Regions from separate parts of the Streptomyces sp. NPDC006997 genome, predicted to be linked through region 2. Evidence: riboswitches for the same ligand, from Rfam matches in the RefSeq annotation. Region 2 holds a riboswitch; each other region holds the start of a gene.
The links. Region 2 has a riboswitch for cyclic di-AMP ahead of ABZ659_RS22790 (transglycosylase SLT domain-containing protein). Riboswitches for the same ligand answer to the same signal wherever they lie in the genome.
Positions count from the first base shown of each region.

Region 1 (5,939 bases), on a different contig from region 2:
CTGGGTCCGGCGAAGGGGAACGGGGAGCAGCGCTGGCCCCACACCGGGTCGAAGAGGACCCGCCGTCCGTCGATCTCGGCGAGCACGCTGGAGTGCCCCATCCAGGTCAGCCGCAGACCGCTGGCGGGCGGCCGGGCGATGTCGGCGAACGTGGTGGCGTGCACGGGGACGCCGCCCCGGGGGGAGCGGCGGGCGCGTTCGTCCTTGTCGAAGAAGATCTTGGCGAACTCCACGGCGGAGCCCGACGGCCGCGTCCGGGTGGGCGGGCCGGGGTTCTGGAAGACGCCGTCCTCGAAGTGCGGCGATCTGCGGATGCGGGCCATGCGCTCACCACTGGGGTCCGCGCCGAAGGCCGCGGGCCGCAGCGAGCGAAGCCCGGAGCGCAGGGAACGGAAACCGGTCACGGTACCTCCAGGTGGAGTCGGTGAGTCCTTACATTATGGTCGGCCGCCACAGTGGCGCGTCGGCTTCCCCGGGAACGCGTTCGACCGCCGGCCCGCGCGTTCTAGGGTGAGCCGCGTGGCGAGGGCGCGGTGGAGTGTGGCGGAGCGGCGGGCCGCGTTGCTGACGGTCGCCGTGGAACAGATCGAGGCGCGCGGGGTCGCGGCCGTGCGGATCTCCGACGTGGCCTCGGCGCTCGGGGTGAGCAACGCGCTGGTGCTGTACCACTTCACGTCCAAGGAGAAGCTGGTCGCCGCCGCCTTCGCGCACGCGGCCGAGGGCGACCTCGCGCAGCTGCGCACCCTCCTCGGCCGCCGTACGACGGCGCTGCGCCGACTGCGCTCGGCGGTGCGCTGGTACGCCCCCACCGGCACCGCCAAGGGTTGGCGGCTGTGGATCGAGGGCTGGGCGGCGGCGCCGCGAGAACCGGCGCTCCAGGACGTGATCCGGGAGCTGGACCGGCGGTGGAAGGCCGCCCTCGCCGAGGTGATCGCCGAGGGCGTGGCCGCGGGCGAGTTCCGGTGCCCGGACCCGGCCGCCACCGCGCTGCGCCTGACCGCCCTGCTCGACGGTCTCGCCGTCCAGCTGACGTCGTACCCGGGCGCGGTCTCCCACGCGCGGGCCCGGGAGTGGGTGGACGAGGCGCTCGCGCGGGAGCTGGGGCTGGCGGCCGGGGAGGGCTGAGGCGCCCCGGGTCAGGCCACGGACGCGATCCGGGTCCTGATGTCCTCCGGGGAGAGCGTGCCCTTGGCGGTGACGTGGTCGCCGGAGGACTCGCCGCGCAGTCGGCGGCCGATCCAGGGCACCAGGTACTCACGCGCCCAGTGCACGTCGTCGCGCCGGATCTCCAGGGTGCCGCGCGGCGGCAGCGGCGGCCAGGGCTGGTCCGGGTCGGCCGGGACCGGCAGGCCGAGGACCTGCCCGGCGCGGAGCGCCACGCGCGTGTGCCCCTCCGGGGACAGGTGCAGCCGGTCGCCGTCCCAGGCCCGGCGGTCCTGGACGGACCTCAGGGACCACAGGTCGAGGACCGGGCAGCCGTACCGGTCGGCGATGGCGCGCACATGTCCGTTGTAGGTGGCGATCTTGCCGCGCAGGTGCTTGAGGACGGGCACGCCCCGGGTGTCGAAGCCGGTGGTCACCATCACCGTGCCCGCGACGGCGGTCAGCCGGGCGACCGCCCTCTCGAAGCGCTCGGCGACCTCGTCGGGGTCGGTGCCGGGCCGCAGGATGTCGTTGCCGCCCGCGCAGAAGGACACGAGGTCCGGGGCGAGTCCGACGGCGCGCGGGACCTGGTCGGCCACGACCTGGTCGAGGAGTCTCCCGCGCACGGCGAGGTTGGTGTACCGGAAGTCGCCCTCGGGACGCCGGTCGGCGAGCAGGACCGCGAACCGGTCGGCCCAGCCGACGAACGCCCCGTCGGGGCCGGGGTCGCCGACGCCTTCGGTGAAGCTGTCCCCCACCGCCACGTACGACCCGATCACTGATCTGCTGTCATTCTTCGAATCGTCTGCCACATCGGCCCATCTTTCCCCGTCGATTGTGACCTACGCGACCGTAGGAAGGGGTTGACGGGCGGTGAGATAAGCCACTGCCAAAACCTTGGTCAATTCCGGAATACGCCGACGGCCGGACCCGGTCAGGTGGGTCCGGCCGTCGGCGCGGTCGCGGCGCGGGCGTCAGCCGATGGAGACGCCGTGCGAGCGGAGGTAGGCCACCGGGTCGATGTCGGAGCCGTAGTTGGGGGTGGTGCGGATCTCGAAGTGCAGGTGCGGGCCGGTCGAGTTGCCGGTCGAGCCGGACAGGCCGATCTGCTGACCGCCGGTCACGGTCTGGCCGCTGGAGACGGAGAGCGAGGACAGGTGGGCGTACTGGGCGTAGTAGCCGTCGGCCAGCTTGATGACGACCTGGTTGCCGTACGCACCGGCCCAGCCCGCGGAGACGACGGTGCCGGGTCCGACGGACTTCAGCGTGGTGCCGGTGGCGGCGGCGAAGTCGACGCCGGTGTGGTAGCCGCTGGACCACATGCTGCCCGCCACCTTGTAGCCGGTGCCGACGGCGGCGCCGTCGACCGGCGCGCTGTAGCCGGTGGCGGCGGACTGGGCGGCCGTGGAGGCGCCGGCGGAGGACTCGGCGGACTGCGTCGGCTGCTCCGGCTTCGCCTGCTGCTCCGGCTTGGCCTGCTGCTCCGGCTTGGCCTGCTGGGTGGCCTTCGGGGCGGACCGCTTCTTGGTCTCGCCCTGCGCCGCGGCCTTCTGGCCGATGCTGAGCTTCAGCCCGGGGTGGATCAGCGAGGGGTCGGCACCGACGGCCGCGCGGTTGTCCGCGTAGAGCTTCTTCCAGCCGCCGCTGACGTTCTGCTCGTCAGCGATCTTCGAGAGATAGTCACCGGCACGGACGGAATACGTCCGCACACCCGACTTCTTCGCGGTGGACTTCTTCTCGGCGGCCGACTTCTGCACCACGGGGGCGGAGTGGACGGCCTTTTCCGAAACGGACTGCGGGGTGGCGGCGTTGGCGCTGGCGGCCCCCATCAGGGGCAGGGCGAGCGCGGCGCCTCCGGTACCGGCCACGGCGATGGACCGGGCGATACGCAGGGACTTGGGACGGCGGTGCTTACCCTTCGCGGGCATGATGCGTTCCTCTCCTGCGCCTGCGAGGTGAGCTGTCGGGTGCGGACTGGAGATGTCCGGCCGCACCGAGGTGCGGCTTAACCCCAAGCCGTTCCGGGAACCGGAACAGGCGGTCTACCTGTGGGTCCCCCGCTCCTGCCGGGCACGGGTCAGTTTGCGCGGAGTCCGGACGGCGGCAGGATTCGGCGTTCCGTCCGGGATCGGTGTGGAACGTAAGCGAGCAGGACGCGAGGGGACAAGCGAGAGTTTCCGCCCGAACGTCTTTTTCTTGATCCCTTGTGGTCATTACCGGTCACACTGAGTTGTTCCGCGGGGCGACGCTTTCCCCAAAAGCCCTTGAAAGAGCCCTTGATTACGTGAGCATGACGGGCGACTCACGGTCACGGCTATGACGCTGCTCACGTGCCGGAATTCCAGGTCACCGCATTCCGGAGCTAGTTGGAACGGAAGCGGCTAATTCGGACAGGCGACACAGAAAGCGCCGACGGCTCAGACGCGGCGCAGTCGGAGAACCGCCGCGTCGAGGTCACCGCGCAGCCCCAGCCGTATCCCGTGGTGCAGCAGCACGGCACCGCGGTGGATTTCTCCCGTTTCCCGGCATTCGTACGAGCTTGCCGGGTCCAGTCCGCGGAGCCGGAGCGCGGGGACCGGCTCACCGTGGTGCTGCGCCTGGAGGCAGGCGAGGACGACCGACTCCGCGCCCCGCACGTACTGCACCGCGCTCAGTCCGCCCCGGGGCGGGCGCAGCCGGTAGAGGTCCCCGCGCTGCACCAGCGGCCGGATCTCCCGGTAGAGCGCCACCCAGTCGCGGGCCTCGGCCAGCTCCGCCGCGCTCCAGCGGGTCAGGTCGCCGCCGATCCCCAGCACCCCGGCCATCGCGCTCACGAACCGGAAGCACAGCGAGCTGACCCGCCCGTTGAGCTGGTCGTTGGGGCTGTCGGTCACCCAGGCGGCCATCACGCGCGCGGGGTGGAGCTGGCTGAAGCCGTGCTGGATGGCGAGCCGGTCCAGGGGGTCGGTGTTGTCGGAGGTCCACACCTGGTCCGTACGGCTCAGGACGCCCAGGTCGATCCGGCCGCCGCCGCCCGAGCAGGACTCGAAGGCGACGCCGGGGTGGGCCGCCCGCAGCCGGTCGAGCAGCGCGTACACGGCCCGTACGTGGTCCACCCAGAGCCGCGACGGGTAGGGCTCACCGGGCCATCCGGCGTCGGTGAAGCAGCGGTTGAAGTCCCACTTCACGTAGTCGATGGGCGCGCTGGACAGCAGGGCGTCGAGACGCTCCCACAGGTACTCCTGGACGTCCTCGCGGGCGAGGTTGAGGACGAGTTGATTGCGAAACTCTGTCCGCTTACGTCCCTTTTGGTACTGCACCCAGTCGGGGTGCGCCCGGTACAGGTCGCTGTCCGGGTTGACCATCTCGGGTTCGACCCAGATGCCGAACCGCATTCCCAGCGCCCGCACGTCCTCGGCGAGCGGCGCCAGGCCCTTCGGGAAGCGGTCGGGGTGGGGCGTCCAGTCGCCGAGCCCGGCGTGGTCGCCGGTGCGGGAGCCGAACCAGCCGTCGTCGACGACGAACAGCTCGACGCCGATCTCCGCGGCCCGCCGGGCCAGGGCCCGCTGCTGGTCCTCGGAGATGCCGAAGCCGGTCGCCTCCCAGGAGTTGAACAGCACCGGCCGGTCCCGGTCCGCGTCGGGGATGACGTACGCCCGCTGGTAGCGGTGCCAGGCCCGGCTGGCCCCGCCGAAGCCGCCGTCGCTCCACAGCCCGGCGAGGACGGGGGTGGTGTAGGACTCCCCGGCGGCCAGCCGCAGCAGCCCCGCGTCGTCGTGCCCGGCGCCGCCGGTGATCTGCACACGCGCGTCGGGCAGCTGGGCGACGGTGATCCGCCAGGAGCCCGACCAGCCGAGGGCGCAGCCGTAGACCTCGCCGCACTCCTCGGTGGCGTCGGTGTCCAGGGCGACCCAGGGCAGGTGCTGGTGGCCGGTGTGCCCGCGGCGGCTGCCGATGACCTTCTCGCCGTAGGTGAGCGGGGCGGCGGTCAGCCGGGACTCGGCGGCCCAGCGGCCGTGCAGCTGGCTCAGCCGCCAGCCGTCGCGCTCCGGGAGCGTGAAGACGGCGGAGTCGGCGCGCAGCAGCTCCACCGCCCGGGCGCCCGCGTTCTCGACGGTGGCCCGGCGTTCGACCACGTCGTGCCGGATCCGGTAGTGCAGGGTGACGACCAGACCCGCGTCCGGGTCCGCGTCCCGGAACCGCAGCCGTACGCCGTCGGGGTCGGCCTCGTGGCGTTCGAAGGCCCACTCGGTGCCGCGCCGCCCGTCGTCGGTGCGCGCGGACAGGGCGGGGCGGGTGAAGCGGGGGCCGCCCTCGACGGGGTACTCCTCGCGGCCGTCGAGCCGGGACTCGAAGGGCCAGTGGTCCGGCAGCGGGCGGGCGGCGAGCGCCTCGGCGTCCGCGAGGGCGATGCGCGGGCCCCAGTGCAGGTGCAGCAGCTCGTCGGCGTCGGTGAGGTGGACGGCGTAGCTGCTCGTCGGCCCGGACAGCAGCCACGTACGGCCGTTCTCGGCGATCTCCACCGGCACTGGTCCCACCCACCCCGCAGATCCCGACAGCTCCGCTCAACACCCAACATCATCAACCGTTTCCGGGCGGGAGGGCAACGCCTGTGGACGACCGGGGGCCCTCCCTTGTGGACAACTCATTGCCCCAGGAATCCATGTCGTATGGTCAAGGGCGTACCCGTCGGCGATCGGCGCCGCCGGGGCCGATGGGAGGGAGCCCCCGTGACGCAGCAGGTCCCGTCGACCGAGCCCGAACTGGCTGGCGTACGCAACTTCCGTGACGTGGGCGGACTGCCGACCGTCGACGGC
Region 1 covers NZ_JBEYHH010000005.1:33,638-39,576, forward strand. The annotation lists gene ABZ659_RS06305 (MBL fold metallo-hydrolase) at 1-404, opposite strand, end outside; gene ABZ659_RS06310 (TetR family transcriptional regulator C-terminal domain-containing protein) at 520-1,125, shown strand; gene ABZ659_RS06315 (SGNH/GDSL hydrolase family protein) at 1,137-1,922, opposite strand; gene ABZ659_RS06320 (LysM peptidoglycan-binding domain-containing M23 family metallopeptidase) at 2,118-3,071, opposite strand; cyclic di-AMP (ydaO/yuaA leader) riboswitch at 3,076-3,232, opposite strand; gene ABZ659_RS06325 (alpha-galactosidase) at 3,561-5,651, opposite strand; gene ABZ659_RS06330 (tyrosine-protein phosphatase) at 5,853-5,939, shown strand, end outside.
Region 1: linked by a shared signal. The riboswitch ahead of ABZ659_RS06320 (LysM peptidoglycan-binding domain-containing M23 family metallopeptidase) and the one ahead of ABZ659_RS22790 (transglycosylase SLT domain-containing protein) in region 2 are both predicted to bind cyclic di-AMP.

Region 2 (5,939 bases):
GAAGACCTGGGCGCGCACGGTCTGGAAGACGGCCGCGGTGCCCAGGACGAGCGCGGTCAGACAACTCAGCAGCACCGTGGCGACCAGGCACTGCCACACCCACAGCCCCACCACCGGCTCCCGCTCGGGCCAGGTGGCCCGGGTCAGCAGCCGCGGCACGGGTACGGCGGCCGTCAGAGCGACGATGCTCAGCAGGAGCAGGCAGACGGTCATGCCACTCGGCTCCGGATCCTGATCGGAAGTATCGGGATGGTCGGCGGTAACGGGAGTACGGGTACGGCGAGTTCGGGTGGCGCGGGGTAGCGCGGCTCAAGGCGCGCGCGGTCGGCCGGGGCCGTACGCGTTCCGCCCGCCGCCAGTATGACGGCGGCGGGCGGTCGGAGTCAGCGCTCCGGCGGAGTCCGGTTGTGGCGGGCGGTGGCTCAGCCGGCCGCGACGATCCGGCCGGTCACCTCGCCCAGGCCGACCCGGGCGCCGTCCGGGCCCGGCGCCCACGCGGTCATGGTGACGACGTCCCCGTCCTCCAGGAACGTGCGCTTGCCGTCGGGGAGTTCGAGGGCGTCCCGGCCGTTCCAGGTCAGCTCCAGCAGGGAGCCGCGTTCGCGTTCGGCCGGGCCGCTGACCGTACCGGAGCCGTACAGGTCACCGGTGCGCAGGGAGGCGCCGTTGACGGTCATGTGGGCGAGCTGCTGGGCGGCCGTCCAGTACATGGTGGAGAAGGGGGGGTCGGAGATGACGTGGCCGTTGACGGCGACGGAGAGACGCAGGTCGTAGCCGCCGGGCTCCTCCCGGGCGTCGTCCAGGTAGGGCAGCAGCGGGTGGGTGCGCTCCGGCGGGGCGACCCGGGCCTCGTCCAGGGCGTCCAGCGGGGTGATCCACGCCGAGACGGAGGTGGCGAAGGACTTGCCGAGGAACGGACCGAGGGGGACGTACTCCCAGGCCTGGATGTCGCGTGCGGACCAGTCGTTGAGGAGGCAGAGACCGAAGACGTGCTCACGGAAGTCGCCCAGCGCGACGGGGCTGCCCATCGGTGACGGCGCGCCGACCACGAAGCCGACCTCGGCCTCGATGTCCAGCCGGACGGAGGGCCCGAAGCCCGGCGCGGGGTCGGTCGGTGCCTTGCGCTGGCCGGAGGGGCGCACCACGTCGGTGCCGGAGACGACGACCGTGCCGGAGCGGCCGTGGTAACCGATGGGCAGGTGCTTCCAGTTGGGGGTCAGGGAGTCCGCGGCGTCCGGGCGGAAGATCTGGCCGACGTTCCGGGCGTGGTTCTCGGAGGCGTAGAAGTCGACGTAGTCCGCGACCTCGAAGGGGAGGTGCAGGGTCACCGAGGAGAGCGGGTGGAACAGCGGCTCCAGGGCCTCGCGGTGGGAGGGCACGGTCACCCACGCCGTCAGCGCGCGGCGTACGTCCGACCAGGTGGTGCGGCCCGCGGCCAGCAGCGGGTTCAAGGTCGGGCGGCCGAGCAGGGCGGCATAGGGGGAGCCCAGGGTCAGGGCCGCCGCACCGGCGTCGAGGACGTGGTCGCCGAGGCGGACGCCGATCCTGCGGTCCGCGCTGCCGGGGAGTGAGAACACGCCGTACGGAAGGTTGTGCGGTCCGAAGGGATCGCCCTCGGGGACATCGAAGGGGGGCATGGGGTGCTGCCTCTCTTTCTGCGGGCGCGCCACACATTCAGGTGGTCGGGCCACACGTTACGGCGGAGGCGGCCGTCTTGGGCACTGTCCGATACGCCCGAAGAGGGTGTTATGCCGGAAAGGTGGTGGCGGGATGTGCCTGTTCTGGTCCGGCGGCCCCCGGGGCCCGGAACCGGTCGCGGGGCCTAAGCACGGAGCGGAGTAAGGAAGTTGAGGCCGGAACAAGGGTCAACGAAGGGGGCGCGATGTCCGTATTCTCTGATCATGGCCGCACCCATCGCATATGCCGAGCGCACCACGTACTCCCTCATCGCCACCGACCTGGACGGGACGTTGCTCCGCGGCGACGACACCTTCTCCGACCGGTCGCTCAGCACGCTCGCCCGGGTGGCCGAGGTGGGCGCCCGACATCTGGTGGTGACGGGGCGACCGGCGCCGAGGGTGCGCCCGCTGCTGGAGCTCCTGGGCAGCACGGGGCTCGCGGTGTGCGGGCAGGGCGCGCAGTTGTACGACGCCGGCGCGGACCGTCTGCTGTGGTCCGTGACCCTGGACCGGCAGTTGGCCGAGACGGCGCTCGGCAAGATCGAGGCGGAGGTCGGCCAGGTCCACGCGGCGGTCGACCAGGACGGGGTCGAGGGGCTCACGCTCATCGAACCGGGCTACGAGATGCCGCACCCCACCCTGCCCGCGGTACGGGTGGACCGGCGCGACGACCTGTGGTGCGCGCCCATCAGCAAGGTCCTGTTGCGCCACGCCACCCTGTCGGACGACGAGTTGGCGTCGGTGGCCCGCGCGGTGGCGGGCTCGCTGGCGACGGTCACCATGTCGGGACCGGGGACGGTGGAACTCCAGCCCTGCGGCGTCACCAAGGCGACCGGGCTGGCGCTGGCCGCCGGACACCTCGGGCTGCGCCCGCAGGACACCATCGCCTTCGGCGACATGCCCAACGACATCCCGATGTTCGACTGGGCGGGCCACGGCGTCGCCATGGCCAACGCCCACCCGGAACTCAAGGCCGTCGCGGACGAGGTCACCCTCTCGAACGAGGACGACGGTGTCGCCGTCGTCCTCGAACGCCTCAGCTCACAAGGCTGACTGGGGCCGAGGGCCGGGCGTCGGCCCGGCTGCCGGGGCCGGGGGCTCAGTACGCCCCGAAGACGTTGTCGATCGAGCCGTACCGCGCGGCGGCGTAGTTGCAGGCGGCGGTGATGTTCGCGACCGGGTCGTACGGGTTGAAGGCGGTGCCGGGCACGTGGTAGGCGGCGAAGGTCGGGTCGATGACCTGGAGCAGGCCCTTGGAGGGGGTGCCCGCGGCCGCGTTGGAGTCCCAGAGGTTGATGGCGGCCGGGTTGCCGGACGACTCGCGCATGACGTTGCGGTAGATGGCGTCGTAGCTGCCCGGGATGCCGTGCTGGGCCATCACGGTGAGCGACTCGCGGATCCAGCCGTCGAGGTTGTCCGGGTACGCCGTGGCGGCGGTCGCGGCCGTGGTGGCCGTCGGGGTCCGGGCGGAGGCGCTGGTCGCGCCGATCAGCGGCAGCGCGAGCACGGCGGCGCCGGTGCTGGCGAGGGCGATCGTGCGGGCGAGGCGGGTGGTGCGGGCACGGCGGGGCTGGCCGTCTGCGGGCATGGTGAACGTCCTCTCCGGCGCCTGCGAGGTGAGCTGTCGGGTTCGGGCGGGAGCTGCCCGGCCGTGCCCTGCGCGGGTACGGCTTCACCCCGAGCCGTGCCGTGGCGACGTACGGCGTCGTGTGACGTCGTACGCGTCGCGGCCCGGCGACTTACCTGGGTCCCCCGCTCCTGCCATGGATGAGTGAGTGAGTCAGTGGGTGCCGGAGCGGTGGCAGGATTCGGCGTCCGCCCGACAGGCCGGGAACGTATGCGAGAGCACATGTCGGAAACAAGTGCGGGATCCGCGCATCACACCGTTCGGTGTGTGATCGACCTTGATCGGGTGATTTCGGGGTACTTGATCCTTTGTGAAGGCGCAGAAGCAACTGCTGGGGGGATGGCGGGGGTTCGGGTGGAGGAAGTGGTGGAGGGGAGGGGGCGGACTCGCGGGGTCGGGGTGAGGCATGTCACGGGCGTTAACAAGAGCGTCAAAACGGGCATTACTGCCAACTCGCCCTCAAGGTCGGGTTGGTGTCCTGGCGAATCCGGAACCCCTCCCGAGGGGTGTGTCGTTGCCGTATCGGTCACCCGGGGGGGCGTCCGAGGGGGGGCGTGTTCATGCCATCATGGCGAACAAAGGGGTGCAGTGCACCACGTTCGGGTGTATCTGGCCGTATTCACTCACTTAGCCCGCATATCCACTCGTATCGAATGATCAAAAACATACCGACCGTGATCCGATGCCGCCCGTGCCGCAACGGTGGGCGCCCTCGGTGATCGAAACATGACCGGATACGCTGACTTGAGTGAAGGCAGCGACGTATCGACAAACCGCGTAAGCGCCGGTGGATACCAGCAGACAGGAGACCCCTCGTGACCGTCGTCGGGCCATTCGGGCTGAGCGTGCGGGACCAGGCCCTGGAGGCCGATGTCCAGGCTGGGCTGGCGGCCGTCGAGGAAGGGTTGCTTGAGGCAACCAAGAGTGAGGTCCCTGCCATCACCGGCGCCGCCCAGCATCTCGTGCGGGCGGGCGGGAAGCGTTTCCGGCCACTGCTGGTGATGCTCGCGGCTCAGTTCGGCGATCCCTACGCCCCCGGAATCGTGCCTTCCGCGGTGGTCGTGGAGCTGACCCACCTGGCGACGCTGTACCACGACGACGTGATGGACGAGGCGGAGGTACGGCGCGGCGTGCCGAGCGCGAACACCCGCTGGGGCAACTCCGTCGCGGTCCTCACGGGTGACTTCCTCTTCGCCCGCGCCTCGCACATCCTGGCCGACCTCGGGCCGGAGGCGGTGCGGGTGCAGGCCGAGGCGTTCGAGCGGCTCGTGACCGGCCAGATCCTGGAGACCGCGGGCCCCACCGACGGGCGCGACCCGGTCGACCACTACCTCGACGTCCTCTCCGGCAAGACCGGCTCGCTGGTCGCGGTCGCCTGCCGGTTCGGCGCGATGATGTCCGGCGCAGACGAGACGGTCATCGACGTCCTCACCCAGTACGGCGAACGGCTCGGCGTCGCCTTCCAGCTCGCGGACGACGTCCTGGACATCGCCTCCGACTCCCACGAGTCCGGCAAGACGCCGGGCACCGACCTGCGCGAGGGCATCGCCACCCTGCCCGTGCTGCGGCTGCGGGAGCGCGCCGCCCGGCTGGGGCTGGAGGAGGACCTCGCCCTGTGCAAGCTGCTCGACTCCGACCTCACCGACGACGACCAGCACCAGCGCGCGCTGACGGCGCTGCGCGCCCACCCCGCGCTGGAGCAGGCGCGGCGCGACACGGTGCGGTACGCGGAGGAGGCGCGGGCCGCCCTGCTGCCGCTGCGTGAGTGCGACGCGAAGGCGGCGCTGACGGAGCTGTGCGACGCGGTGGTGCACCGGGCGGGGTGAGCGGGGCTCGTCGTACCCCGTCTGTACCGCGCTGGCGCCCCCCGGATCCGTCCGGCGGGGGAGGCGCCGTGCGCCGCGTCCCCGTCAGGTTCCCCGGGGGTGCCCCCAGTCGGCGGACTGCGACCGCAAGGTGACCGGCACCCCTACGGGTCGGTGCACACGGGGTCGTGGCGTGTCATACCCGAGCAGTACGCGGAGTTGGCTCCGTGGTCTGACGCTTCTCGCGGGCCGATTTGGTCAGATGGAGACCACGGAAAACACCACTCCTCACCAATTCGGGTGAGAATGGCGGCTCGGGGTAGAGCGCGACGAGGACGTGACGAGACGGACAGCCGCCGCCGACGCGAGAGGTAAGGCAGACATGGCACCGTACGCATCCGACGACAACACGACCGCGGCGCGGGACACGCGGGGAGACGACGCGCGCGGGGCGCGACGCAGGGCCGCGCGGTACGTGGTCCCGGTCGCGGTGACGGGGGTGGCCGCGGCGACCATCGGGCTCGTCCCGGCGCTCGCTGACTCCGGCAGCCCGGACCTTCCCGAGATCAGCGCACAGGAACTCATAGAGAAGATCGCCGCGTCGGACGTGCAGCAGCTGTCCGGAACGGTGAAGATCACCACCGACCTCGGGCTCCCCGACCTCGGCGGCCTGGGCGGCGGACTGGCCTCCGGGATGGCCGGGCAGGACGGCGGCGAGGGCTCCAGCGCCGACCCCTCGGCCAAGCTCACCGAGCTGGTCTCCGGCACGCACACCCTGCGCGTCGCCTCCGACGGCCCGGACCGGCAGAAGCTGTCCCTGCTGGAGGA
Region 2 covers NZ_JBEYHH010000022.1:118,530-124,468, forward strand. The annotation lists gene ABZ659_RS22775 (M56 family metallopeptidase) at 1-213, opposite strand, end outside; gene fahA (fumarylacetoacetase) at 423-1,637, opposite strand; gene ABZ659_RS22785 (HAD family hydrolase) at 1,902-2,732, shown strand; gene ABZ659_RS22790 (transglycosylase SLT domain-containing protein) at 2,779-3,267, opposite strand; cyclic di-AMP (ydaO/yuaA leader) riboswitch at 3,273-3,463, opposite strand; gene ABZ659_RS22795 (polyprenyl synthetase family protein) at 4,122-5,132, shown strand; gene ABZ659_RS22800 (DUF2092 domain-containing protein) at 5,494-5,939, shown strand, end outside.

Region 3 (5,939 bases), on a different contig from region 2:
ACCGCCACCCGCACGTCTTCGGCGACGAGACCGCCGCCACCCCCGAAGAGGTCAAGGCCCACTGGCTGCGTACGAAGGCGGTCGAGAAGCGGCGCTCCTCCGTCACCGAGGGCATCCCCCTCCACCAGCCCGCCCTCGCCCTCGCCGCGAAACTCGCCGCCCGCGCCCGCAGCGCGTCCCTGGACATACCCCTCCCCACCGGCGAGGGCATCGGCTACACCCTCCTCGCCCTGGCAGCCCAGGCCGAACGCGAGGGCACCGACCCGGAATCCACCCTGCGCGCGGCGGCCCGCGCCTACCGGGACGCGATCAGGGAGGCGGAGGCGGAGGCGGAGTGAGCGGAGAGTTGAGGGGAGTGGGGAGCGGGGAGCGGGGGAGGGAGAAGCCCCGGCCCCGGGCGGCGGTTACGGTCAGAGGGTGACCGACCAGACCGCCTCGCACGACACCGCCGCCACCTCCACCTCCACCTCCACGCCCGCCCAGGGCCCCACCCCCGAACTCTTCACCTGGGAGTTCGCCGCCGACCCCTACCCCGCCTACGCCTGGCTGCGGGAGAACGAGCCGGTGCGGTGGACGCGGTTGCCGAGTGGGGTGGGGGCGTGGTTGGTCACCCGGTACGGCGATGCCCGGCAGGCGCTGGCGGACCAGCGGCTCAGCAAGAACCCCGCGCACCACGACGAGCCCGCGCACGCCAAGGGGAAGACGGGGATCCCCGGCGAGCGCAAGGCCGAGTTGATGACGCACCTGCTCAACATCGACCCGCCGGACCACACCCGGCTCCGGCGGCTCGTCAGCAAGGCGTTCACACCGCGCCGGGTGGCGGAGTTCGCACCGCGGGTGCAGGAGCTGACCGACGACCTCATCGGGCGGTTCGCCGGGCGGGGGAGCGCCGACCTCATCCACGAGTTCGCCTTCCCGCTGCCCATCTACGCCATCTGCGACCTGCTCGGCGTCCCGCGCGAGGACCAGGACGACTTCCGGGACTGGGCGGGCATGATGATCCGGCATCAGGGCGGGCCGCGGGGCGGGGTCGCGCGGTCGGTGAAGATGATGCGGGGCTACCTCTCCGAGCTGATCCACCGGAAGCGGGAAGTCCTGCCCGACGAACCCGTCCCCGGCGAGGACCTGATCTCCGGGCTGATCCGCGCCTCCGACCACGGGGAGCACCTCACCGAGAACGAGGCCGCCGCGATGGCCTTCATCCTTCTGTTTGCCGGATTCGAGACGACCGTGAACCTCATCGGCAACGGCACGCTCGCCCTGCTCACCCATCCCGGCCAGCGCGCCCGCCTCCAGCGTTCCCTCGACGCCGGTGACCGCGCCCTGCTCGCGACCGGGGTAGAGGAACTCCTCCGCTTCGACGGCCCCGTGGAACTCGCCACCTGGCGGTTCGCCACCGAGCCCCTCACCCTCGGCGGGCAGGACATCGCGGCGGGCGACCCCGTCCTCGTCGTCCTCGCCGCGGCCGACCGGGACCCGGAGCGGTTCGCCGATCCGGACACGCTCGACCTGTCCCGCCGGGACAACCAGCACCTCGGTTACGGCCACGGTGTTCACTACTGCCTCGGCGCCCCGCTCGCCCGTCTCGAAGGGCAGTCCGCGCTCGGCACCCTCCTCACCGTGCTCCCGGACCTCCGACTCGCGGTGGAACCAGGGGAGTTGAGGTGGCGCGGCGGGCTCATCATGCGCGGACTGCGCACCCTGCCGGTGGAGTTCACACCCCCTCAGCCGCAGTCAACGGATCGTTCTCCGGAGCAAAGATGACACCTCGACGCAAAGGTGACACGCGCTCAACTCTGTGATCTTCACGTGATCTGCGCGGCATTAACTTGTGACAAGTGATCGTCTGCCGATACGTTCACCCATCAGCACGGCGCCGCAGCATCATGCGCCGCGCTGGTCACCGCTGTCTTGCGAAAGGTCCCGACATGCTCTCCGGGAACGGTCGTCACCGTCGCCCCCGCCAGGCTCCGGCTCTCCTCGTCGCCGCCGGAGTGACCGGTTCCGCCATCGCCATCCCGTTGCTCGGCGCATCCGGCGCGAGCGCCGCCGACGGCACCGTGTGGGACCAGGTGGCCGAGTGCGAGAGCGGCGGCTCCTGGAGCGCGGACAACGGCAGCGGCTACTACGGCGGTCTCCAGATCTCGCAGGACGACTGGGAGTCATACGGCGGTCTCGACTACGCGGGCAGCGCCGACCTGGCCAGCCGCTCGCAGCAGATAGCCGTCGCCGAGCGGATACTCGCCGACCAGGGCCCCGGTGCCTGGCCCGCCTGTGGGCTGCTCTCCGGACTGACGAAGGACAGCGGTTCCGCCGACGTCGACACGGGACTGGCCGAGGACTCCCCGGCGTCCTCCGCGTCCTCCGACGCTCCCGACGACTCCGCTGACTCCACGTCAGAGGACGCGGACGGCACCGACCAACGCAAGGACAAGTCGACCAAGTCCGACAAGTCCACTGATTCGGCCGCTCCCGAAGCGACCTCCGACTCGAAGTCCAGCTCCGACTCCGGATCCGCGTCCGACTCCGGTCGGGACGCCGAAGCGACCTCCGGCTCGGGCGCGGAATCGGACTCCGTCGCGCCCCGCAACTCCCCCACGGCCTCCACGAAGAGTGACCCGTCGGACGCTTCGCTCCGGGACGGCGACGCGTCGGACGCCACCTCCGGCAGCGGCCGCCACCGCGGCGACAGCGCCGACGAGGACTCCGCCGACGGCGCCCGCGCCGAATCCTCCGGCCGCCACGCGTCCCGTGACGCCGCCCGTGACGCCGCCGTCACCGCCGACGGTGCCTACACCGTCCAGCCCGGCGACAATCTGACCTATATCGCCGACTCCCTTGACCTCGACGGCGGATGGTGCGCGCTCTACGAGGCCAACGAGGACGCCGTAGGAGCCGACCCGGACCTCATCCTCCCCGGTCAGACCCTGGAAGTAGGGGTGGAAACGGGCGCAAAGTAGCGGGAGTTAACGCCACACTTCACACCTAATGTCCGTTTCAGTGGAAGTGTGGGATGAGTCTCAGAAGCCCTGATCGTCTTTGAAATTCCGCGGATCGCGTGTCTACGGTCATGACCGCTCGCCAACACGAGCCCCGGCCGCCGCAACGCCGAATCCTGCCAGTGGCGGCCCGGGAACAGTCGTCGCGTCAAGCGCCGCAGGCAGGAGCGGGGGACCCAAGGTAAGCGCCGGACCAGGCGGTTGAGGAGACTCGCCGCCGAACCGGCTAGGGGTGAAGCCGCACCGCTCGTAAAGAGGGGTGTGGCCGGGCAACTCAACCGGCCCGAACCCGACAGCTCACCTCGCAGGCGTCGGTGAGGGGATCAACCATGCTGTTTTCCGGCAAGGGCAAGCACCGCCGTCCGTCCAAGACCGTCCGCGCCATCGCCGCCGTCGGCGTCACCGGGGCCGCGGCCGTCGCCGCCCCGCTGATGGCCGCGGGCAGCGCCTCCGCCGCCACCGCGTCCGAGTGGGACGCCGTCGCCCAGTGCGAGTCCGGCGGCAACTGGTCCATCAACACCGGCAACGGGTACTACGGCGGCCTGCAGTTCTCGGCCTCCACCTGGGCCGCGTACGGCGGCACGCAGTACGCCGCCACCGCCGACCAGGCCAGCAAGGCCCAGCAGATAGAGATCGCCGAGAAGGTCCTCGCGGGGCAGGGCAAGGGCGCCTGGCCGGTCTGCGGCACCGGCCTGTCGAGCGCCGCGTACAACGGCGGCGGCTCCACGGACACCGGCTCCAGCGCCGGGACCACCGACGACTCCACCGCCACCCGCGAGACCGAGCAGCCGAGCACCTCCCGCTCCGCCGAGCGCCCGGCCGCGAAGAAGACCGTCACCACCCCGACCGGCAAGAAGGTCAAGAAGGGCGACGGCGAGTACAAGGTCGTCAAGGGTGACACCCTCAGCACGATCGCGCAGGAGCACGACGTCAAGGGCGGCTGGGCCAAGCTGTTCAAGCTGAACGACGACATCGTCCAGGACGCCGACCTCATCTACCCGGGTCAGCAGCTGCACCTCAAGTAAGTCCTGCCCCGGCAGACCACCCCGCTCCGGCGCGTCTCCCCCCGTACGCGCCGGGGCGGGGTTTTCCATGCCCCCGTGCCCTCTCTGCTTCCGGTACCCGTCCACCCTTCTCTTTGTTCCGTTCGGAAACAATTTACTCTCGGTTTCGGCTCTACCGGGGGTCGGAGGGCGAGCCGACGGCCCCCGGCCGGTTAGGCTCATGGCGCAGCACCCACCGCGGTACTGCTGACCCACGTCACATCCATGAAGGAGATGCTCGTGCCGTCCATCGACGTCGTCGTAGCCCGGGAAATCCTGGACTCCCGAGGCAATCCCACGGTCGAGGTCGAGGTCGGCCTCGACGACGGCAGCACCGGTCGTGCCGCCGTCCCGTCCGGCGCCTCGACGGGTGCCTTCGAGGCCATCGAGCTGCGCGACGGTGACCCGAACCGCTACCAGGGCAAGGGCGTCGAGAAGGCCGTCCTCGCCGTGATCGAGCAGATCGGCCCGGAGCTGGTCGGCTACGACGCCACCGAGCAGCGGCTGATCGACCAGGCCATGTTCGACCTGGACGCCACCGACAACAAGGGCTCCCTCGGCGCCAACGCCATCCTCGGCGTCTCCCTCGCCGTCGCCCACGCCGCCTCCGAGGCCAGCGACCTCCCCCTCTTCCGCTACCTGGGCGGCCCGAACGCGCACCTGCTGCCGGTGCCGATGATGAACATCCTGAACGGCGGCTCGCACGCCGACTCCAACGTGGACATCCAGGAGTTCATGATCGCGCCGATCGGCGCGGAGTCGTTCTCCGAGGCGCTGCGCTGGGGCACCGAGGTCTACCACACCCTCAAGAAGGTGCTGAAGGGCAAGGGCCTGGCCACCGGCCTCGGCGACGAGGGCGGCTTCGCCCCGAACCTCGGCTCCAACCGCGAGGCCCTCGACCTCATCCTCGAAGCGATCAAGGAAGCCGGTTACACCCCCGGCGAGCAGATCGCCCTCGCCCTCGACGTGGCCGCCTCCGAGTTCTACAAGGAGGGCTCCTACACCTTCGAGGGCAAGGAGCGCTCCGCCGCCGAGATGACGGACTACTACGCCGAGCTGGTCGAGGCGTACCCGCTGGTCTCCATCGAGGACCCGCTGTTCGAGGACGACTGGGCGGGCTGGCAGACCATCACCGAGCGCCTCGGCGACAAGGTGCAGCTGGTCGGCGACGATCTGTTCGTCACCAACCCCGAGCGCCTCGCCCGCGGCATCGAGGAGGGCGCGGCCAACGCCCTGCTGGTCAAGGTCAACCAGATCGGCTCGCTGACCGAGACCCTGGACGCCGTGGAGCTGGCCCAGCGCAACGGCTTCAAGTGCATGATGTCCCACCGCTCCGGTGAGACCGAGGACGTCACCATCGCGGACCTCGCCGTCGCCACCAACTGCGGCCAGATCAAGACCGGCGCCCCGGCCCGCTCCGAGCGCGTCGCCAAGTACAACCAGCTGCTGCGCATCGAGGAGATCCTCGACGACGCCGCGGTGTACGCGGGCCGCAGCGCGTTCCCGCGCTTCAAGGGCTGAGCCCACGCACGCGCCCACGCACGTGTGGGCGGCGTCGTCCGTACGTCCCCGTACCCGGTCCCGTACCGTGTGCGGGGACGTACGCGCGTGTACGGCGGGACGAGACGGAGGCGGGGCATGGCAGTGAAGGACCGGGACCGGTTCTCCACCACCACCAGACTGCGGCTGCTCGGCGAGCAGACGGCGGCCCGCGTCTACCGCTCCCAGACCCGCCGCCAGGCCCGCCGCTCCCGCCTCACCGGCCGCGCGGCCCTGCTCGCCCTGGTCGTCTGCACGCTGGTCGTCGCGCTCGCCTACCCGATAAGGCAGTACGTCGCCCAGCGCGCCGAGATCGCCGACCTGGAGCGGCAGAAGCGGCAGGCCAGCGAGCGCGTCG
Region 3 covers NZ_JBEYHH010000008.1:128,329-134,267, forward strand. The annotation lists gene ABZ659_RS10495 (nucleoside triphosphate pyrophosphohydrolase) at 1-338, shown strand, start outside; gene ABZ659_RS10500 (cytochrome P450) at 418-1,764, shown strand; gene ABZ659_RS10505 (transglycosylase family protein) at 1,929-2,960, shown strand; cyclic di-AMP (ydaO/yuaA leader) riboswitch at 3,143-3,325, shown strand; gene ABZ659_RS10510 (transglycosylase family protein) at 3,329-4,024, shown strand; gene eno (phosphopyruvate hydratase) at 4,283-5,563, shown strand; gene ABZ659_RS10520 (septum formation initiator family protein) at 5,681-5,939, shown strand, end outside.
Region 3: linked by a shared signal. The riboswitch ahead of ABZ659_RS10510 (transglycosylase family protein) and the one ahead of ABZ659_RS22790 (transglycosylase SLT domain-containing protein) in region 2 are both predicted to bind cyclic di-AMP.